Regions from separate parts of the Novosphingobium sp. HR1a genome, predicted to be linked through region 2. Evidence: riboswitches for the same ligand, from Rfam matches in the RefSeq annotation. Region 2 holds a riboswitch; each other region holds the start of a gene.
What was found. Region 2 has a riboswitch for cobalamin ahead of HWN72_RS21005 (CbtB-domain containing protein). Riboswitches for the same ligand answer to the same signal wherever they lie in the genome.
Positions count from the first base shown of each region.

Region 1: another riboswitch for cobalamin. It lies ahead of cobW (cobalamin biosynthesis protein CobW); the one in region 2 lies ahead of HWN72_RS21005 (CbtB-domain containing protein).
Region 3: another riboswitch for cobalamin. It lies ahead of HWN72_RS13660 (HoxN/HupN/NixA family nickel/cobalt transporter); the one in region 2 lies ahead of HWN72_RS21005 (CbtB-domain containing protein).
Region 4: another riboswitch for cobalamin. It lies ahead of HWN72_RS26040 (TonB-dependent siderophore receptor); the one in region 2 lies ahead of HWN72_RS21005 (CbtB-domain containing protein).

Region 1 is NZ_JABXWS010000040.1:6,951-11,620, reverse strand. It holds gene cobN (cobaltochelatase subunit CobN) at 1-1,551, opposite strand, end outside; gene cobW (cobalamin biosynthesis protein CobW) at 1,784-2,833, opposite strand; cobalamin riboswitch at 3,018-3,260, opposite strand; gene fahA (fumarylacetoacetase) at 3,300-4,604, opposite strand.
Region 2 is NZ_JABXWS010000077.1:74,868-79,537, forward strand. It holds gene HWN72_RS20990 (MATE family efflux transporter) at 1-772, shown strand, start outside; gene HWN72_RS20995 (helix-turn-helix domain-containing protein) at 769-1,122, shown strand; gene HWN72_RS21000 (CbtA family protein) at 1,353-2,096, opposite strand; gene HWN72_RS21005 (CbtB-domain containing protein) at 2,107-2,334, opposite strand; cobalamin riboswitch at 2,368-2,499, opposite strand; gene HWN72_RS21010 (histidine phosphatase family protein) at 2,540-3,103, shown strand; cobalamin riboswitch at 3,145-3,400, shown strand; gene HWN72_RS21015 (TonB-dependent siderophore receptor) at 3,584-4,670, shown strand, end outside.
Region 3 is NZ_JABXWS010000051.1:20,262-24,931, forward strand. It holds gene HWN72_RS13645 (ribonucleotide-diphosphate reductase subunit beta) at 1-668, opposite strand, end outside; gene HWN72_RS13650 (sigma-70 family RNA polymerase sigma factor) at 881-1,552, opposite strand; gene HWN72_RS13655 (nuclear transport factor 2 family protein) at 1,592-1,795, shown strand; cobalamin riboswitch at 1,862-2,105, shown strand; gene HWN72_RS13660 (HoxN/HupN/NixA family nickel/cobalt transporter) at 2,292-3,344, shown strand; gene HWN72_RS13665 (flagellin) at 3,530-4,354, opposite strand.
Region 4 is NZ_JABXWS010000098.1:15,312-19,981, reverse strand. It holds gene HWN72_RS26045 (hypothetical protein) at 1-254, opposite strand, end outside; gene HWN72_RS26040 (TonB-dependent siderophore receptor) at 257-2,407, opposite strand; cobalamin riboswitch at 2,594-2,838, opposite strand; gene HWN72_RS26035 (hypothetical protein) at 2,983-3,282, shown strand; gene HWN72_RS26030 (sulfotransferase) at 3,394-4,539, shown strand; gene HWN72_RS26025 (AraC family transcriptional regulator) at 4,649-4,670, opposite strand, start outside.

The DNA of each region.
Region 1 (4,670 bases), on a different contig from region 2:
CCCGCGCGCCGGCTGCACCGCGACGCAGACATTGCCGAAGCGGTGGACGGCAAGGCGGAACGCGCCGTCCTTCACGAAGGGATCGGCAGAGGGCGCGCCCCAGCGCTCCAGCATCTTCGCGCGTGCGCCTTCGGGCACCTCGGCGAAGGCGGCTTCGTAGTCGGCCAGCGGCAGCGAAATCTCGCGCCCGTTGTCTAATGGGGGTCGATCCAGTGATGTGAGGTCGTTGGTCACCCCGCCGGTCATCAGCCGCATCAGCGCCTGCCCGTCCTCGGGCGCGCCGCCGGTATCGTATCCGGCGGCACGAAGGCTGGAGAGGATCGAGGCCGCGCTGGCGGGCGTGTCGAGGCCGACGCCATTGCCGATCCGCCCGTCGCGGTTGGGATAGTTGGCGAGCACCAGCGCCACCTTGCGCTGCGCGGGCACGGTGCGGCGCAGGCTCGCCCAGTTGGCGGCGAGGTGGGCGACGAAGGCCACCCGGTCCGGCGCGACGCGGGGGACGACGATGCCGCACTTCGTCACGTCGTCGAAGCGTTCGGCCGCCTTGAAGGCGACGGCGCGGGTGAACAGGCGGCCGTCGAGTTCGGGCAGCGCCACGTTCATCGCCAGATCGCGTGGGCCGAGGCCGCGTGCGGCGGCCTGCCAGTCGGCCTCCTCGACACCCGCGAAGGCGACCTGCAGGATCGGGCAGTCGGCGCGTTCGAGCACCCCGCCGACGCGCGGCTCGCCCGAGGAAGAGGAGGCGAAGCTGGTGGCATTGACGATCACGTCGGGCGCAATCTCGGTCATCAGGCCGCCGAGCCAGTCGATCGCGAAAGGCTCTCGCAGCGCCCGGACATGGACGGCGGCGACGTTGAACCCGCGCATTTGCAATGCGGCGACCATCGCGTCCACGGCGTCGAGCGTGCCCGCGATCATCAGCGCGCGGTAGAATACCAGCAGTACGACAGGGCCGTCGGGACGCCATGAGGCGCGCAAGTCGGCCAAGCTCGGCCGGTCCACGCCTTGCAGATAGAGCCCCGCGTCGGCCACCGGCACCGGGTCGTCCGGCTGGCCGCAGTCCTCGCCGATCAGCCGCGCGGCGGTGCGGAGGAACGACAGGGCATTCGCGCTGCCGCCCTGCCGCAGATAGTCGCGGAGGTGCTCGACCGTCTCGGCGGGGAGGGTGGAGGCGACCGTCAGCGTCGGATCATCCTCGCGCCCGTCGGCGATGGCGGCGAAGGCGATGCCCTTCTCGCGGGCGATCAGGGCGATCTCGTCGATGCCGTAGGGCCAGTAGCTCTTGCCGCCGAGCAGCACCACGCAGACGAATTTTGCGTGGGCGATCACCTTCTCGACGTAGAGATCGACCGAGTAGGGGTGCCGCAACTGCAGCAGGTTGGCGAGGCGGACGCTCGGCGCGCCCTCCGGCAGCCCTGCCGCCGCTTTGGCGAAGCAGGCGAGTTCGCTGTCCGCCACCGTCAGGATGACGACGTCGCCCGGCGGCTGGTCGAGGTCGATCGCCTCCTCGCCGTTGGAGATCGTGCCCGGGGTGGCGGAAAGCAGGTGCATCAGGCGGCGCTCGCCGGGCTGACGGCAGTGCGAACCGCCCTGGATTGCTTCACCCGCTGCGCGGGTTCGCAATGACGGAGGAGGGGGGGAAGCCGCAGATCTTCGTTCAACGCCGGTTCGCCTCCCCACCGCTCGTCATTGCGAGCGCAGCGAAGCAATCCAGGGCGGTTTGCGCGGCTCTGGATTGCCGCGCTACGCTCGCAATGACGAAGGTTGGGGTACATGGTTGTGCTTACGCCGGGACCGAACCTAGCACACCCGCCAGCGCGGCTTCGATGGCCGCGCGGTCCAGCCCCTTCTGGCCGATAACCACCAGCTGCGTGCGGCGCGGTTCTTCGAGCTTCCACGCGCGGTCGAAGAAGTGCTGGATGCGCGGGCCGACGCCCTGCAGGACGAGGCGGCTGGGCTTGCCCGCCAGCGCCACCATGCCCTTCACGCGCAGCACGTCATGCGCGGCGATCTGCTCCCTGAGGCCCGCCAGCAGCGCGTCGAGGTCCGCGATTTCGCCGCCGTTCAGGATGAAGGTGTCGAAGTCGTCATGGTCGTGATCGTCGGCCAGGCCGTCGATGTGCGACTTGCGGCTGTCGAGGTCGTCCTCGGCCGCCGCGACGATGCCGAGCAGCGCGGCGATATCCACCGCGCCGTGGTCCGCGCGCACGATCTTGACGCCCGGGCGCGTCTCGGCGGCGACGGTCTTTTCCACTTCGGCCAGTACGTCCGCATCGACGAGGTCGGTCTTGTTGAGAACGACCATGTCGGCGCAGCCCAACTGTTCCTCGAACAGTTCCTCGAGCGGGCTGTCGTGGTCGAGGTTGGGATCGGCGGCGCGGGCGGCGGCGAGTGCCTCTTCATCGGTGGCGAAGCGACCGGCGGCGACGGCATCGGCGTCGATCAGGGCGATCACGCCGTCCACTGTCGCGCGGGTGCGGATGTCCGGCCACTGGAAGGCCTTGACCAGTGGCTTGGGCAGCGCGAGGCCCGACGTCTCGATGATGATGTGGTCGGGCGGCGTCTCGCGGTCGAGCAGCTTCTGCATCGTCGGCAGGAAGTCGTCGGCCACGGTGCAGCAGATGCAGCCGTTGGCGAGTTCGAGGATATCGTCCTCGGGGCAGGCCTCGTCGTTGCAGCCCTTGACCAGTTCGCTGTCGACGCCAACGTCGCCGAACTCGTTGATGACGAGGGCGAGGCGGCGGCCCTTCGCGTTCTGCAGCAGGTGGCGGATCAGCGTGGTCTTGCCGGCGCCGAGGAAGCCGGTGATGACGGTGGTGGGTACTTTGCTCAAGGCTCTCAACTCCCGCGCCGGCGACTTCTCGCGGCGGGGCGTACCGGCGCTTTCGCGCCGGCGCGGGGCAGGGGCGACGGACAGGCGCGAAGACGCCCGGCGACCTGCTCCGCCGCGGCCCCGGGCCGCATGCGTGTCGTCGCTCAGACGGTGAACCGTGCCGCGGCCATCCCCTGGACCAAGGCAAGAGCGACCAGACGCCGGCAGGTCTCCTGGCTCGCGGGTCACAGCTTGATGCACGGCCTTCCCGAAGCCTCGCATGTCGCAGCGTCCGGCCTCAGTGGCTGCCCGTCCCGCTGGGGACAGGCGATGTGCATCGCGCTCGCCGCTTACAGTTGCAGGGACAGCTGCGGATTCGAACGGCGAACCGTTCCCACCGCCTTCCCTTTTAAGCCCCTTGCGGGGCACCGGCGCGATCTTGTTCCCGGCGGATACCGGGAGGCAGGGGTGGGCGCAAGTGTTGGTTTCAGCGTGCCGGAAGGATGCGGGCGCGGCATTCTCCGAAACCGATGGAAACGAAGCCGTCAGCGGCGGCGGTGGCGGTGATGGAGATTTCGTCGCCGTCCTCCAGGAACGTGCGGGTCTCGCCACTGGCCAAGGTGAGGGGCGACTTGTCGCCCTGCGACAATTCCATGAGGCTGCCGAAACCCTCTCGCTCGGGAGCGGAAATCGTGCCGGTGCCGAGCAGGTCGCCGGGCGTCAGGTTGCAGCCGTTGGATGCATGGTGCGCGACCATCTGGTTCACCGTCCAGTACATGTTGGTCGCCGGGCCGTGGCTGAGGCGATGGGGCGGAAGCCCGGCCTTGCGCATGGCCTGCGTGGTCAGGTGGACCTGCAGCATGACGCCCAGCGCGCCGTGGGCCTGATCATCCGCGTCAGACAGATAGGGCAGGGGCTGCGGGTCGCCTTCCGGTCGGGGCGGCTGGGCCGCGCGGAAGGGCGCGAGGGCTTCGGGCGTGACGACCCATGGCGAAATCGTCGAGTGGAAGTTCTTCGACAGGAACGGGCCGAGCGGCTGGTATTCCCACCCCTGCACATCGCGCGCGGACCAGTCGTTGAGCAGGCAAAAACCGGCGATATGCTGCGCAGCATCGGTGATCGGAACAGGCTCGCCGAGGTCGTTGCCGCGGCCGATCCAGACGCCCATTTCCAGTTCGTAGTCGAGCCTTGCAGTCGGCGCGAAGATCGGCGCATCGGCCTCGGGCGGCTTGCGCTGGCCGGTGGGGCGCACGACCGGAACACCCGAGGGACGGATCGAGGACGCGCGGCCGTGGTAGCCGATCGGCACGTGCTTGTAGTTGGGCAGCAGCGGGTTGTCCGGGCGGAACTGGCGGCCGATGTTGTTGGCGTGATGAATGCCGACATAGAAGTCGGTGTAGTCGCCGATGCGCGTGGGCAGGTGAAGCATGCAGGCTTCGACCGGGTGCAGCAGGGGGTCGATTACCGGCCGCCTGGCTTCGTCGCAGAGCAGGTCGGAGAGGGCATGGCGCAGGGCGCGGCGGTCTTGCGCGGGAATGGCCAGCAGGCGGGCCATGCTGGCGTCGCTGCAGATTTCGGCGAGGTTCAGCGGGATGAGTCCTGCCGCCGCCAGCGCGCCGAGGTCGAGAATCCGGTCGCCGATTGCCACGCCGATCCGAGTTCCCGGCGTTTCAGCCATCGAGAACACACCGAAGGGCAGGTTCTGGACCGGGAAGTCGCGGTGGCCGTCGGCGCTTTCGACCCAGCTTTTGCGCGCAGGGTCATGGGTTTCGTCGATGGTCCACCAGTTCACAGGTCGCTCTCCATATTCTCTCGTCGTCCCGGATTTGATCCGGGACCGCTGGCCGTGAACAGCCCA
Region 2 (4,670 bases):
CGCGCTACTCGTCTATTACGCCGCTGGCACGCTGGCGATGGCCTGGCATATCCTGAGCGGTCGCAACCCCGTCCGCTTCGTGAGGGCGCCGCTGCGCCGCGACCTGATCGTCGGACTACTGCGCGTGGGCGGTCTTTCGGCGCTCAATTCGGTGCAGACGAACCTCGTCATCGCCGGGACCACGGCGCTCGTCGCCTCGGGCGCGGGGCTCGCCGCCGTGGCCGGGTACGGGACCGGGGTGCGCCTGGAGTACCTGCTGATCCCGCTCGTGTTCGGGATCGGCGCGCCGCTGATTGCGCTCGTCGCCACCAATCTGGGAGCGGGACAGGTCGCCCGCGCACGGCGTATCGCGCTGACGGGGGCGGCCTTGGCATTCATGGCGTCGGAGACGGTCGGTCTCGTCGCGGCAGCTTTTCCGGCGGCGTGGATGGGCCTGTTCACGCATGACCCGCAGATCGTGCGCCTCGGCAGTTCCTACCTGCGCCTGGTCGGGCCGTTCTACGGCTTCTTCGGCGTCGGCCTTGCCCTCTATTTCGCGTCGCAGGCTGCCGGGCGATTGCGCTGGCCGATTGCGGGCGCCACCGCCCGGCTCATCGTGGCGGTGGGGGGAGGGTTCCTCGTCCTGCGTTACACCGGATCGCTCACGGCCCTGTTCGTGTGCATGAGCGTGGCGCTGGCGGCATACGGTCTCCTGGTTCTCATCCCCGTGGGACTGCGTCCCTGGGCAGGGGAGGAAGGCACCGGCGCAGATGGCGAAGCGGTCAGGGCATGAGCCCTGAGGGGGCTCTCGAACACCGGGAACATCCCGCGGATGTCCTGTCTCTCGTCGAGAAGCGATGGCTGCTCCGCATTGTCGATGCGCTTTCGAATGGGCCTCTTCGTTTCAGCGACATCCGGCGACGGCTGCCGCGCATCAGCGCGAAAATGCTGACGCTGCGCTTGACCGAGATGCACGCGCTCGCGCTCATCGAAATGGTGGTGCATTCTCGTTTGGAGGTGCGGGCCTACGAACTGACGATGCGTGGTCAGATGCTGCACAAGGTCTTGAGAGTCGTGCGAGAGCTGGAGCAGGGCGGCCTCGTCGTCGACCGGAGTTGTCGTATTCAAAGGAAGGGTACCTGAATGAAAGGGCCGTCAATGTGTCTCGACGCGCGAATATAGCTCGAGAAGGCTAAGTCTTGGAGGCGAGAGGGCTCCTCCGGTCGAGACGGTTGTCCGCCAGCGAAGTGCTAAGCCGCCAAGGGACAATTTTTGCCAAAGGTCGCCGGGCGAGGATGGCACCAGCCCTTCGGCCACGCGCCCATTTCTGCCGCTCGGCCACTTCGAGGAATGTCCTAAAAGCCGCCGTTCAACTATGCTGCTCGTTCACGCCTCAGCACGCGCTCCGCCCAAGCTCCGAAGGCGATACCGATCGTGGCCCACATCAGAAGCTGTGTGGCGATAGAAGCGATACGGAAGTTCCATAGCAGTGTGGCTGGGAAATCGCCCGGGACCTCGTTGATCGGGGGCAATAGCAATTGGCCCAGAGCGACGATTGCGATGTATAGCCCTGTCGCGAACAGTGTTGCGTCGAACCCGCGGCGGCCGCGAGCAAAGGTTGCCCGAGCCTTGCCGGCCATCACGGCCGCGCCGAGCGACAGGGCGATCATGGCGAAGTATGCGGCGGTGCGCAGCCCGACCGTTTCGTGTTTGCCGACAGCAGGCGGCGTCTGCGGGTATTTGAGCGCGGGCACGATCACGATGAGAAGAAACGCGAGGCCGGCGAGGAGCAGCGACAGGCTGCGTGGTCCGATCATGCCGAACCGCCCGTAGCCATAGGCAAAAACCAGAGAGAAGACACCTCCGACTGCAGCGCCATACAGCGCCAAAGCTGTCAGCAGCCCGGCACTCTTCTGTATGTCGCGGGACACCAGTTCCTCTTCCTCGCTGTCTCCCGCAGGCTCGCTCATATGGTGCGCCGCGTGAGCGGCGTGCGATTCCTCGTAGCCAATCGCGAGATCGATTTGCGGTTCGGCGAAAGCGCGCGCGAACAGCGTGGAGAGGAGCGCCGCGAGAATGCCGGCCAGCATTCCGCGCCACAACAGGTCCTTGGTCATGTGCCTGCGATCAGTGGCAGGGGAAGCCGAGAAGGTGACGCCCATCGTGGACGAACTCGTGTACATACATGCCCTTGAAGAGCGCGTAGGCGCCCTGCTCGGTGCTCACGAAATAGAGGAAGATGAGCGCCAGAAGCATGCCGAGTACGGCCCAGGGAGCGATGTCTGCGAGCGGAATGGCGCTGCGGCCCTGCACCGGGATGAAAGCGTCGTCGAAAAGCGCGGCGTTCGATGCCATGTCATGCTCCTTCAAGGGTCTCGCGCCCTGAAAACGGATTATCCCGGTTGAAGGTCTGGCTCTCGACGCCCTGCGAAGGCTTCGATTACAGTGGCGCGACCGCGCCGGAATTGCACCGGCTTCTTCAACCAGAAGGTTCGCGCCACTTAAGACCCGGCGAACCGTTCCGTCAACGCTTCCGGAGGTCACCCTGGCAACTTCGCTAATGCTGCTTTGCGCGAGCGCCACGGCATTCAGTCGCAGCGGCGGATTTGCAGGACCGCAAGACGGGCTGGACGAGGCTGGGCGACGCGATGCCGGCCGAATCGTGCTTCCGAGGAGATTTGGAGAAATCGCCTATTGCAGTCCCGCCGTGTCGGCGCAGCAAACGGCACAGGCGATGGGCTGCACGACGCAGATTGAGCCGCTGCTTGCCGACCTCGACAACGGTGAGTGGTCGGGATTGTCATTCGCTGCAATCGAGGAAGCAGAACCCGGGGCGCTCATGGCATGGCTGCAAGCCCCCGAAGGCGGCGCGAAAGGCGGCGAATCGCTTGATGCTGCCTGCGCGCGCATCGCGCCCTGGCTCGACCGTCTCGCCGAACAGAATACGCCAGTCCTTGCCGTTACGCATCCGATGCTCGTGCGCGCCATTCTTGCACAGACGCTTGGCCTTCCGGTAGCGACAACGCTGTCGATCGATCTGGCGCCGCTTTGCCGTGTCATGCTGTCTTTCAATGGCGAATGGCGGCTGCAATCGCTGGGCGCAGGATCTGCTATTGCGAATTGAGATCAATGCGGATAACGCCCGCCGTGTTCGGTTGCTTCGGCAGCCGGTCTGATCGCATCGGTGCCTTGAGAAAGGCTTAAAAGGGAACGCGGTGAGGATGGGCCGATACCCTCGGCTCGCCCGAATCCGAGGCTGTCCCTGCAACTGTGAGCGGCGAGCGCGATGTACATGTGCGGACGGGCAAGGCTCGTGCCGCCAGCCACTGGGCCGGACGCTAACTCCTGCGAGGCCTGGGAAGGCCGTGCATCAAGCTGTGACCCGCAAGCCAGGAGACCTGCCGAAGCACCGGTCGCTCTTGCCTGATCCAGGGGATGGTCTCGGCACGGTTAGTTTTCTCCGTCTGAGCGACGAGAATGCGGCGGGGGGCCGCATCGGTGTCGTGCGTCGGCCGCCTTTTTGGGGTGTCCGGCTGCCGTGCGCGCCGACCGTTCGCGCGGAAGCCTCCTGCCCGGTGTTGCCTGGCGCCCCGGGGGGAATGACTTGAAACCGACGACCAAGGCCGGACTGCTTGCCGGCGCATTCGCGCTGATGCCGGTCCCGATGCTGGCTCATGCCGCCGAAACCGATAACGCCGACGATCCGATCGTCGTCACCGGCAAGGGCGGCGCCTACAACGCCACCCGCTCGAACAGCGCGACACGCACCGACACGCCGCTCCTCGAAGTGCCGCAGTCGGTGACGGTACTGACCCGGCAGGTCGTGGAGGACCTTCAGGCCAACCGCGTCGAGGACGTACTGGCCTATGCGGGCGGCATCACGCGCGGCAACAACTTCGGCGGCACCGGCCTGACCGACTACAACCTGCGTGGCTTCACCCCATCTGAGTATTTCCGCAACGGTTTCCCGATGAACCGCGGCTATCCGCCTGCGCCCGATTCGATCGCGGTGGAGCGCGTGGACGTGCTGCGCGGCCCGGCCGCCCTGCTTTACGGCCGCGGCGATCCGGGTGGCACCTTCAACATCGTCTCGCGCGTGCCTTCGGATCGGACGGCGCAGACTGTCAGCGGCCGGATCGACAGCTTCGGCGGATGGCGCGGCACCGTGGATGCCACCGGCCCTGTCGATAGCGGTCGGACCGTACGCTATCGCCTTGGCGCGGCGGTGGAAGGCGGTGACACCTTCCGCGACCATGTCCAGTCCGACCGCATCGTGGTTGCCCCTGTGGTCGCCTGGGATGCCTCCTCTGACCTGACCTTCACGCTTGGCGGCGAATTGGTGCAGGTTAAGACACCGCTCGATCGCGGCAATCCCGCCTTCCGCAACCAGCTTGCGATCGCCATCCCTTCCTCCCGGTTCTTCGGAGAGCCATCGGTTGGCCGCTGGCGCGTGCGTAACGGGCTCGGCAACATCGTCGCCGACTACAAGCTGGGCCGGGACTGGAAGCTGCGTGCGGGGATGCAATATTACAACGGCGAACTGGGCGGCCCCGGCATCCAGGCCTCCAGCGTGCGCGCCGATGGCCGCACCCTGGTGCGGACCTACAGCGAACGGACGCTGAGATGGCGTGATCTCGATGCGCAGGTCAACCTGACCGGCAAATTCGCCTCCGGCACGATCGAGCACGAAG
Region 3 (4,670 bases), on a different contig from region 2:
TCGGCGATATCGTCCTTCACCGCCTTGGTGAGGCAGCCACGCTCTTCGCAGAAGGCGTGGAATAGCTTGATGATGCCTTCGCAGTGCAGCGATTCGTCACGCACCGACCACGAGACGATCTGGCCCATGCCCTTCATCTTGTTGAAGCGCGGGAAGTTCATCAGCATCGCGAAGCTGGCGAACAGCTGCACGCCCTCGGTGAAGCCGCCGAACATCGCCAGTGTGCGGGCGATGTCCTCGTCGTTGTCGACGCCGAATTTCTGCAGGTAGTCGTGCTTGTCCTTGAGTTCCGAGTACTCAAGGAACGCGCCGTACTCGCTCTCGGGCATGCCGATGGTGTCGAGCAGGTGCGAATAGGCCGCGATGTGCACCGTCTCCATGTTGGAGAAGGCGGTGAGCATCATCTTGATCTCGGTCGGCTTGAAGACGCGCGCGTACTTCTCATGGTAGCAGTCCTGCACTTCCACGTCGGCCTGCGTGAAGAAGCGGAAGATCTGGGTGAGCAGGTTGCGCTCATGATCCGAGATGTTCTGCACCCAGTCGCGGCAGTCCTCGCCCAGAGGCACTTCCTCGGGCAGCCAGTGGACCTGCTGCTGGATCTTCCAGTAGTCGTAAGCCCAGGGATATTCGAAGGGCTTGTAGGTCTTGCGGGCTTCGAGAAGGGACATGGGCGGCTCCGGTGGATCGTCTGAAATTGCGTTCGCCCACAACGCTTTCACGCTTGGGCGGAAAGGCCAGAGATAGGCAAGATCGCGCGCAAATCGAGTGCGTGAATCATCTTCCCACAGGAATATGTGGGGGCAAGGAAAAAGTGCAGCCCCAAGGGGTTGTGGGTGTGATTAATTTCGCCGCCCTCGCATGAATCCCCGGATTGTGCCGGTCAGAGGACTTCGGCGACGCCTTTCAGGCTCTCTCGCGGCTTGTCGATCGCCTGCGCTTTCAGCTGATGCACGCGCGGGATCGAAACTTGCAAGACCTCGGCGATCTCGGCGAGGTTCAGTTCCTCCACGAAGTAGAGCTGCACGATCAGCTTGAGCCGGTCCGGCAGGTCGGTGATCGCCGCGATGACCGCGCCGCGCATCTCGGCGTCGACCAGCATCGCGAAGCTGTCAGGCGTTTCCGTCGCGAAAGTCATCCACTGGTCGGAATAGACCTCATCGATCGGCTCGAAACGCATCGGGCGGGCAGCATCCTGCAGCGAGACCAACTCACCCTCGCCCATGCCCATCGCCTGCGCCAGTTCGTCAGGCCGGGGATCGCGGCCGAGCCAGCCCCGAAGCTGCGTCTCCTTGTGCGCCAGCATGCGGCGGCGCTCGGACGTGCCGCGCGTGCCCTGCACGTTGCGGCGCACAAGATCGACCATCGCCCCCCGCACCCGCATCTTGGCATAGGCGGCGAAGCCGTCCTCGGTCGGCAGATCGTGTTTCTGCGCGCATTCGGTGAGCGCGACGAGGCCGACCTCCACCAGATCCTCCAGTTCGATCCCCGGACGCCCGGTGCCGTGAACGTGCCAAGCCGGCCACTTGACCATCGGCAGGAAGCGGCGGACCACGAAGCCCTCTCGCGCACTTGGGACGACCTGTTCGCCACGATGGACGCGATGGTCTTTTTCGCCATGCCAGGCGCGATCCAGGTTTCGGGCGACACCGCCGAGGGCCGCTGCCACGTACGCGAGATCGCCCGGATCGAGGGCAAGGTGATGAAATTCGCCGCCCGCTACTTCGACGACCTCGTCCGCCACGACGGCCGCTGGCGCTTCGCCCGGCGCACATACGCGATGAACATCGCCGAATAGCCCCCTCTTGCGGCGGAGCAGGCGCGCGATTAGGAAGGCCGCGCCGAAGCGTTCACCTTGAGCATTTCGGCGAAAGATCGCGCCGGTGCCCCGCAAGGGGCTTAAAAGGGAACGCGGTGAGGATGTTCTCATCCGAATCCGGGGCTGTCCCTGCAACTGTAAGTGGCGAGCGCGATGCATAGGCCGGTGCCCCGAAGGTGGTCGCCGGCAGCCACTGGGCCGGACGCTGCGACATGCGAGGCCACGGGAAGGCCATGCATCAAGCGATGACCCGCGAGCCAGGAGACCTGCCTGCGTCCGGTCGCTCTTGCCTTGGTCCAGGGGATGGCCGCGGCACGGTAACTTCCGTCTGAGCGACGCAACGTGCGGCGGGGGCCGCATCGGCGCGAGGGACGCCGGGCGCTGCCGCGTCCGTCCGGGGCCTCCCGTGCCGACCGCGCCGAGTGCGCGGCACGCCCCCGTCAGGTCGCTGACGCGAAGACGGATCAGAACGCCGATGTCGCCCGCGAAAACCTCTCTCAAGAGCCGGATAACCGTGCTCTTTTTTCTGCTCGTCGCCGCCAACCTGGTCGTCTGGGGCTGGGCGTTCAGCCTGTTCCACGCCAGCCCGGTGATGCTGGGCACCGCCCTCCTCGCCTGGAGCCTCGGCCTGCGCCACGCGGTGGACGCCGACCACATCGCCGCCATCGACAACGTCACTCGCAAGTTGATGCAGGAAGGCCAGCGCCCGATCACCGTGGGCCTTTGGTTTGCGCTCGGCCATTCCGCCATCGTCCTGATCGCCGCGACCACCATCGCGCTGGCAGCAGGCACTCTCGATGATTTCGAGGCATTCGGCCGTTCGGGCGGGGTGATCGCGACGATCATTTCCGCCTGCTTCCTGTTCCTGATCGCGATCATGAATCTCGCGATCCTGCGCGGGGTCTGGCAACGCTTCGTCGAGGTGCGGCGCGGCGGGACCTATGCCGAGGAAGACCTCGACATGCTGCTCGCCGGACGCGGGCTGATCGCGCGAATCCTGCGCCCCGTGTTCCGGCTGGTGCGCCATGCCTGGCACATGGCGCCGCTCGGCTTCCTGTTCGGCCTCGGTTTCGACACCGCCACCGAAGTCGCCATCCTCGGCCTCTCGGGCGCGCATGCGGCGGACGGCGTTTCGCTGGGGTCGGTGCTGGTGTTCCCGGTGCTGTTCGCGGCGGGCATGGCCCTGCTCGACACCGCCGACGGCGTCATCATGCTGGGGGCCTACGAATGGGCCTTCGTCAAGCCGATCCGCAAGCTCTACTACAACATCGTCATCACCGCGATCTCGGCCATGGTGGCGCTGGTGATCGGCTCGATCCAGACCGCCGCGCTGCTGTCGGACAAATTCGGGCTGGAGGGCGGCGTGTGGTCCGGGGCGGCCTCGCTTTCGGAGCAGTTCAACACGCTGGGCTTCCTGATCGTCGGCCTGTTCGTGGTGTGCTGGTTGCTGAGCTGGGCCGTGTACCGCTGGGGCGGTCTGGACACGGTGGAAGTGGGGGCGGCGGCCAGCCCACCCCGCTGCGACTAGGGCGTAAACGAGCAAGTCTCGCCCCCCTCCCGCTTGCGGGAGGGCAATCCCTTTCTGCTCCCCTCCCGCTTGCGGGAGGGGCTGGGGGTGGGTCTTTTACCACGCAAGAAAGCCCGGCGGTCATGGGGAACCACCGGGCTTTCCGAACCTTCCGGGATAGGAAGGTTCTATATTTCAGTCCGTTATCAGCGCAGCAGCGAGAGGACGTTCTGCTGGCTCTGGTTGGCCTGTGCGAGCATCGCGGTGGATGCCTGGCTGAGGATCTGCGCCTTGGCCATCGCGGTGGTTTCGGCCGAGTAGTCGGCGTCCTCGATACGGCTGCGGGCGTCGGACAAGTTGGTGGTGGTGTTGGTCAGGTTGTTGATCGCCGATTCGAGGCGGTTCTGGCCGGCACCCAGCGAGGCGCGGGTGGCGTTGACGTCCGACAGCGCGGCATCGACGTTGGTAAGCGTGGTCGCCGCCTTCGTGGCGTCGGTCACGTCGAGGGCGGTCGCCGAAACCTTGGTGCCGTCGATCGCCTTGGAGGTCAGCCCGACCTGCTGGCCGCCCTGCGAACCGGTCTGGATGTTGAAGGTGAGGTCGGCGCCGGCGGTGGTCGAGATCAGCGTGTTGCCGTTGAACTTGGCCTGCGTGAAGCTGTCGTTGATCTGCGTGGTCAGCGCCGAGACTTCCTGCTGCATCGCCGCGCGGTCCGAGGTCTGGTAAGTGCCCGAGGCCGACTGGATCGCCAGTTCGCGCACGCGCTGCAGCATGTTGCCGACTTCCGACAGCGTGCCTTCGGCGGTCTGGGCCAGCGAGATGCCGTCGTTGGCGTTGCGGATGCCTTGGCTCATGCCGCGGATCTGCGAGGTCATCGAGGTCGAGATGGCGAGGCCCGCCGCGTCGTCCTTGGCCGAGTTGATGCGCTTGCCGGTCGACAGGCGCTCCATTGCGGTACCAAGGGCCTTGTTGGCCGAATTCGATGCGTTCGAGGCGCGGATCGCGCTGATGTTGGTGTTGATGACTAACATTGTGCGTGTTCCCGTGAAGTGTCCCGTTGGTCCCGGCGGGTGGGTTTCCAGCGCCGCCAGCCCCTAAACCGGCAGGGGGCGAGGAAGTTTAAGTACGGGGTTCAACAAGCGCTTGCGATTCGACTCGTCGTCCCGGACTTGATCCGGGACCGCTGGCCGTGAACCGCCCACATCGCCGCGCGCGGCCTGCGATTGCCCCAAGAAACCCCAGCGGTCCCGGATAAAGTCCGGGACGACGGCCCATTTAGATCGTCCTTCTGACGGTAATTATTAAGCACATCTCCCCCCCTAAATTACCGCTCTCTTTGCCGTCCGC
Region 4 (4,670 bases), on a different contig from region 2:
GTGCCCACGAGCAGTTCGCACCAGATGCGCGTGACGCTGCGGACCGCGAAGGCCCGCAGGATCACCGCGACGAACACCATGAAGGCAAGGCAGGTGGCGAGGATGTTCGCGTCCACGCCGTCCATCGGCAGCACGCGTACGGCTGCGCCGATCCACGCGTAGCACAGCGCGTAGGCGCCGACGGTGGCCGCCAGCACGCGCGCGGCGATCGCGCGCCAGTTCGGCTCTCGCCCTGGCTTCGGCCTCCCCGCCACGGTCAGAACCGCTGCTCGAAGGTGACCGCGACGCTGCGCGGCTCACCTAGGACCCACTGCGAGGTGGAGTAGCTGTTCTGGACGTAGATCCTGTCGAAGACGTTGCGCAAGTTGAGCGTCACGCTCGTCTTCTCTGCAAGGTCGTAGCGGGCCGAGGCATCGACCAGCGTATAGGCCGGGATGCGCCGGGTATTGGCGGCGTCGGAGTACCGCTTGCCGACATACCGCAGGCCCGCGTCCAGATGCAGCGGCTGCACCGGCCGCCATGACAGCCACAGGTTGGCCGCCTTTTCCGCGACGCCGATGGGCATGTTGCCGTCCCGGCTGACCAGCGCGGTGTCGACCAGTTCGTCGAAGTCGTCGTACCGCGCGTTCAGGATCGTGCCGTTGGCGAGCACGCTGAATTCCTTCGTCACCGCCAGTCCGAACGAGGCCTCGACGCCGTAGGAAGATTGCTGTCCGACCTGCACCGACACCGTGGGATCGTTGGCGGATCGGGTCAGGATCTTCTTCTTGACGATGCGATAGCCCGACAGCGTGAACTCGCCGCGTCCGTCCAGGAAAGTCGCTTTGACCCCGGCCTCCCACTGGCGCCCGGTGGAAACGTCGAAGGTGGTCTGCGCCAGCGTCGCCGTGAGGAACGCCGTCACCGGGTCCGCCGCCGCCGAATACTGCGCATAGAGCGAGATCGTGTCGCTGGGGTTGTAGACCAGCCCCGTGCGCCAGCTGGTGCTCGGATAGCGGGCGGTGTAGTCCGCCGCCGGATCGAGGGCATCGTGCCGCTCGGTCTTCGGACGGTCATAGCGCAGCCCCGTCACCAGTGAGAGCCGGTCGGACAGCGAGAGCCGGCTTTCGCCGAACAGCGCCCATTGCTGCACATCGGTCTTGTACTTGTAGCGGGTGCCGAATGTGCCGTCGAGGAACGTGCCCGGCGTATAGTCGCAAGGATCGACGAGGTCGAAGCGGCTGTTGGGCGAACTGTCGGTGCGCAGCAGCGAGCCGGTGTTGTACTCGCCGCCCAGGCTCAGGCGGTGGTCCATGCCAAGCAGTGTATGATCGAACACCGCGTTGAAGCGGTCGCCCCACTGTTTCGTCTTGTAGACAATCTCCAGATAGCTCGAGCGGCGGATCTGGTCGCCGGACCAGGCATAGCCCTCGGCATTGCGCCAGTGCTTGAAGCCGGTGAGATAGTAGGCGACGTTGGTGATCGTCACCCCCTCGGCCGGTGTCCATTCGGCCTTGGCCTGGGTCCAGGCATCGTCGAAACGCAGCGAGCGGTCGGCGATGTTGTAGTTCTTCTTGCGGATGTCCCGCACCAGCTTGCCGTCTCGCAGCGGAGTGCCGTACCAGATCGTCGGGTCGAGGTCGGCGCGGTCGTGCGTCAGCGTCAGCACGAGGTCGTCGCGCGCCTGCCAGCGCAGCGCCGCCGAAAGCGCAAGACTGCGCGATTGCCCGCGCTCCATCCACCCGTCCGAACGGTTGTAGCTGAGATCGACGCGGTACGAGAGCCTGTCTCCGATCGGCCCGCCGATCCCGCCCGCCGCCGCATAAGTATCGAACGAACCGCCGCTGAGACGGACCTCGCCTTCGAACTGCTCGGTATTGGGCTTCTTGCGCACGACGTTGATCGCGCCGCCGATGCCGCCCTCTCCATAGAGGACCGAGGCCGCACCGCGCAGGACCTCGATCCGCTCGGCCATCCACGGGTCGGCGGGGAAGGTCTGCGTGGTCGTCGTGTAGACGCGCATCCCGTCGTAGAGCTGCATCACCGAGGTGTAGCCGGTGAACCCGCGCGAACTCAGCGAGTAACCGAAGGCCGAGCTGTTGTTGATGAGCCCCGGCGCGCGCGCGGCTGCGGCAACCACGGTGCGGTCGCCCAGGCTGCGGATCATCTCCCTGGTGATGACGTCGACGCTGGCCGGCGTCTGCATCGGCGTGAGGCCGAGGCGGCTGGAGGCGTCGGCCTGCTGGCCGAGTTGCAGGACACCCGCCTTGCGCGCGGTGACGACGATGTTGCCCGCATCCGTGTTATTGGCATTCTCCGGCGCCGTCTCGGCGGCTTCCTGCGCCTCAGCCGAAGTCGCGGACATGCCAAGCATGCAGAATGACGCGCCCGAAGCGATCAGGCCGGAAAGAAGCGATCTCGTATTCATGTTGTAACCCCCGTTGCGTTTCCCAGTCGAACGGACAGGTTCCCGCGCAAGGGACGTCCCCCGCGCGGGCGCAGCGGCGGGAAGCGGGCGCGAACGAGCGACCGGCGAAACCCGCCGTTGCGGCCTGGCCGCAAGTTCGTCGCTCAGACGGAGTACACCGTGCCGCGGCCATCCCCTGGACCAAGGCAAGAGCGACCGGACGCTGGCAGGTCTCCTGGCTAACGGGTCGTCGCGCGATGCACGGCCTTCCCAGGCCTCGCAGGAGTTAGCGTCCGGCCCAGTGGCTGCGGCAGGGCACATTGGCCTGCCGCGATATGCATCGCGCTCACCGCTTACAGTTGCAGGGACAGCCTCGGCTTCGAGGGGTAGCCCCTCTCACCGCGTTCCCTTTTAAGCCCCTTTCGGAAGGCACCAACGCGATCGTGTCCCCCTTTTCGGAGGGACGGGCGGGGGATTATTCGCTGCGCGCACGATTTGCAAGCCGTTCGCGTGGGGCCTTCCGAAAGCCCGTCCTGCGAGTTTTCGGTTGCAACCTTGCTTTTCATTTTGGGCAACCCGTGCAATTTGCGGTGCCGATGACTGATCCACGACTCACCCTGATGGAAGCCATAGCCACGCGAAAGTTCGTGACGGCGCGCTACAACGGCAACACGATCACGCTTGCCCCGCACATGCTGTTCGAAAGGCACGGCGATCTTGTCGTCAGTGCCATGAACCCCGCGAAGGCACGCCGCAGCGACGAGGAGCCGGGTCTCGGCCAGTTCAAGCTGGCGGGCCTCTCGTCGATGGAACTGCTGAACGAGCACTTCGAGCCTCTGCCCTCGTACGACGGTACGCCCCCGCGCAGCGATGATTCCCTGATCCTTTCGGTCTGATCGCCCGATATCGCCAAGGTGATCGGCGGGTAGCTTCTAAAGTGTGCCCCATGTCTTCATGATCCCTTCCGAACGCCGCGCGATGACGCGGCACGGGATGAGGGAGAAGACATGCAGGCGCAGGACATCGTCGCAGCGGCAAGCGAACGGACCGGATTGAGCGACTTCGGCGATCCCGCGATCCTCGAAGGGCTTGGCGTGCTGCTGAAGTCCTACGAGGACGAAGCCAGATTTACTGAAGCCGGGATGGCGCGATCGGTCGATGCACTAGTCGCCGCGATGGCGAACCGGATGCGGGTGGAAGACTGGCTGGCGCGCCACCCCGAACTTCTGGAGCGCCCGGTCGAGAAGCCGCTGTTCGTCTTCGGCCTTCCGCGCACCGGCACCACGCTGGCGATCAACCTGCTGGAAGCCGACCCGGCGCGCCGCGCGTTCCTGCGCTGGGAAGCGTTCGATTCGGTGCCGCCGCCGCTGGTGCAGGAACTTCACGCCGGTCCCCGTCACGATGCCTGCCAGACGCGAACGCTGCAGGGGCTGAAGTACGCGCCGCAGATCGCCGCGATCCATTACGAGGAGGCCGACAGCCCGACCGAGTGCCAGTTCGCCATGGCGCCGTCGTTCTGCGCGCAGCTCTACGATTCCCAGGCGGACATTCCGGGCTACCACCGCTGGTTCCTGGACGAGGCCGACTACGCGCCCGCCTTCCGCTACGAAAAGCGGCTGCTGCAGCTGCTTCAGGCCAATGCCCCGGGGCGCTGGACGCTCAAGAACCCCTGGCACCCGTTGTTCCTCGATGCCCTGACGGCCGAGTTTCCTGACGCGCAACTGGTCATGACGCACCGCGATCCGGTCGAAGTGCTGGGCTCGGCCTGCAGCCTCGTCAAGGAAGTGCGGCGGATGTACAGCGATCAGGTCGATCTTCGGGCCATCGGAGAGAATCTGTTGGAGACGTTCGACCTGATGATCGCGCGGTCGAACGCCTTTCGTGCGAAGCACGGGCACGATGCGATCTTCGACGTGCAGTATCGCGATCTGGTGCGCGACCCGCTCGCCACGGCGCAGGGCATCTACGAAAGGTTCGACGAGCCTTTCACGCCGCAAGCCCGCGCAGCCATGGAAGCCTACCTGGCTGCAAACCCCAAGGGCAAGCACGGCAAGCACGAATATGACCTGGCCGAATTCGGCCTCAGCCGCGAAGGCGTCCGCGAGCACTTTCGCGACTATATCGAGCAGTACGAGATCGCGGTGCGGGCGTGATCGATACGGGTGAAGGCATCGTCACCTGACCCTGCTTCGTCATCCCCGCGAAGGCGGGGACCCATCTGACGATCGTGCAACAGGCGCCGTCAGGAGATGGGTTCCCACTTCACGGTAATGACGGTGATATG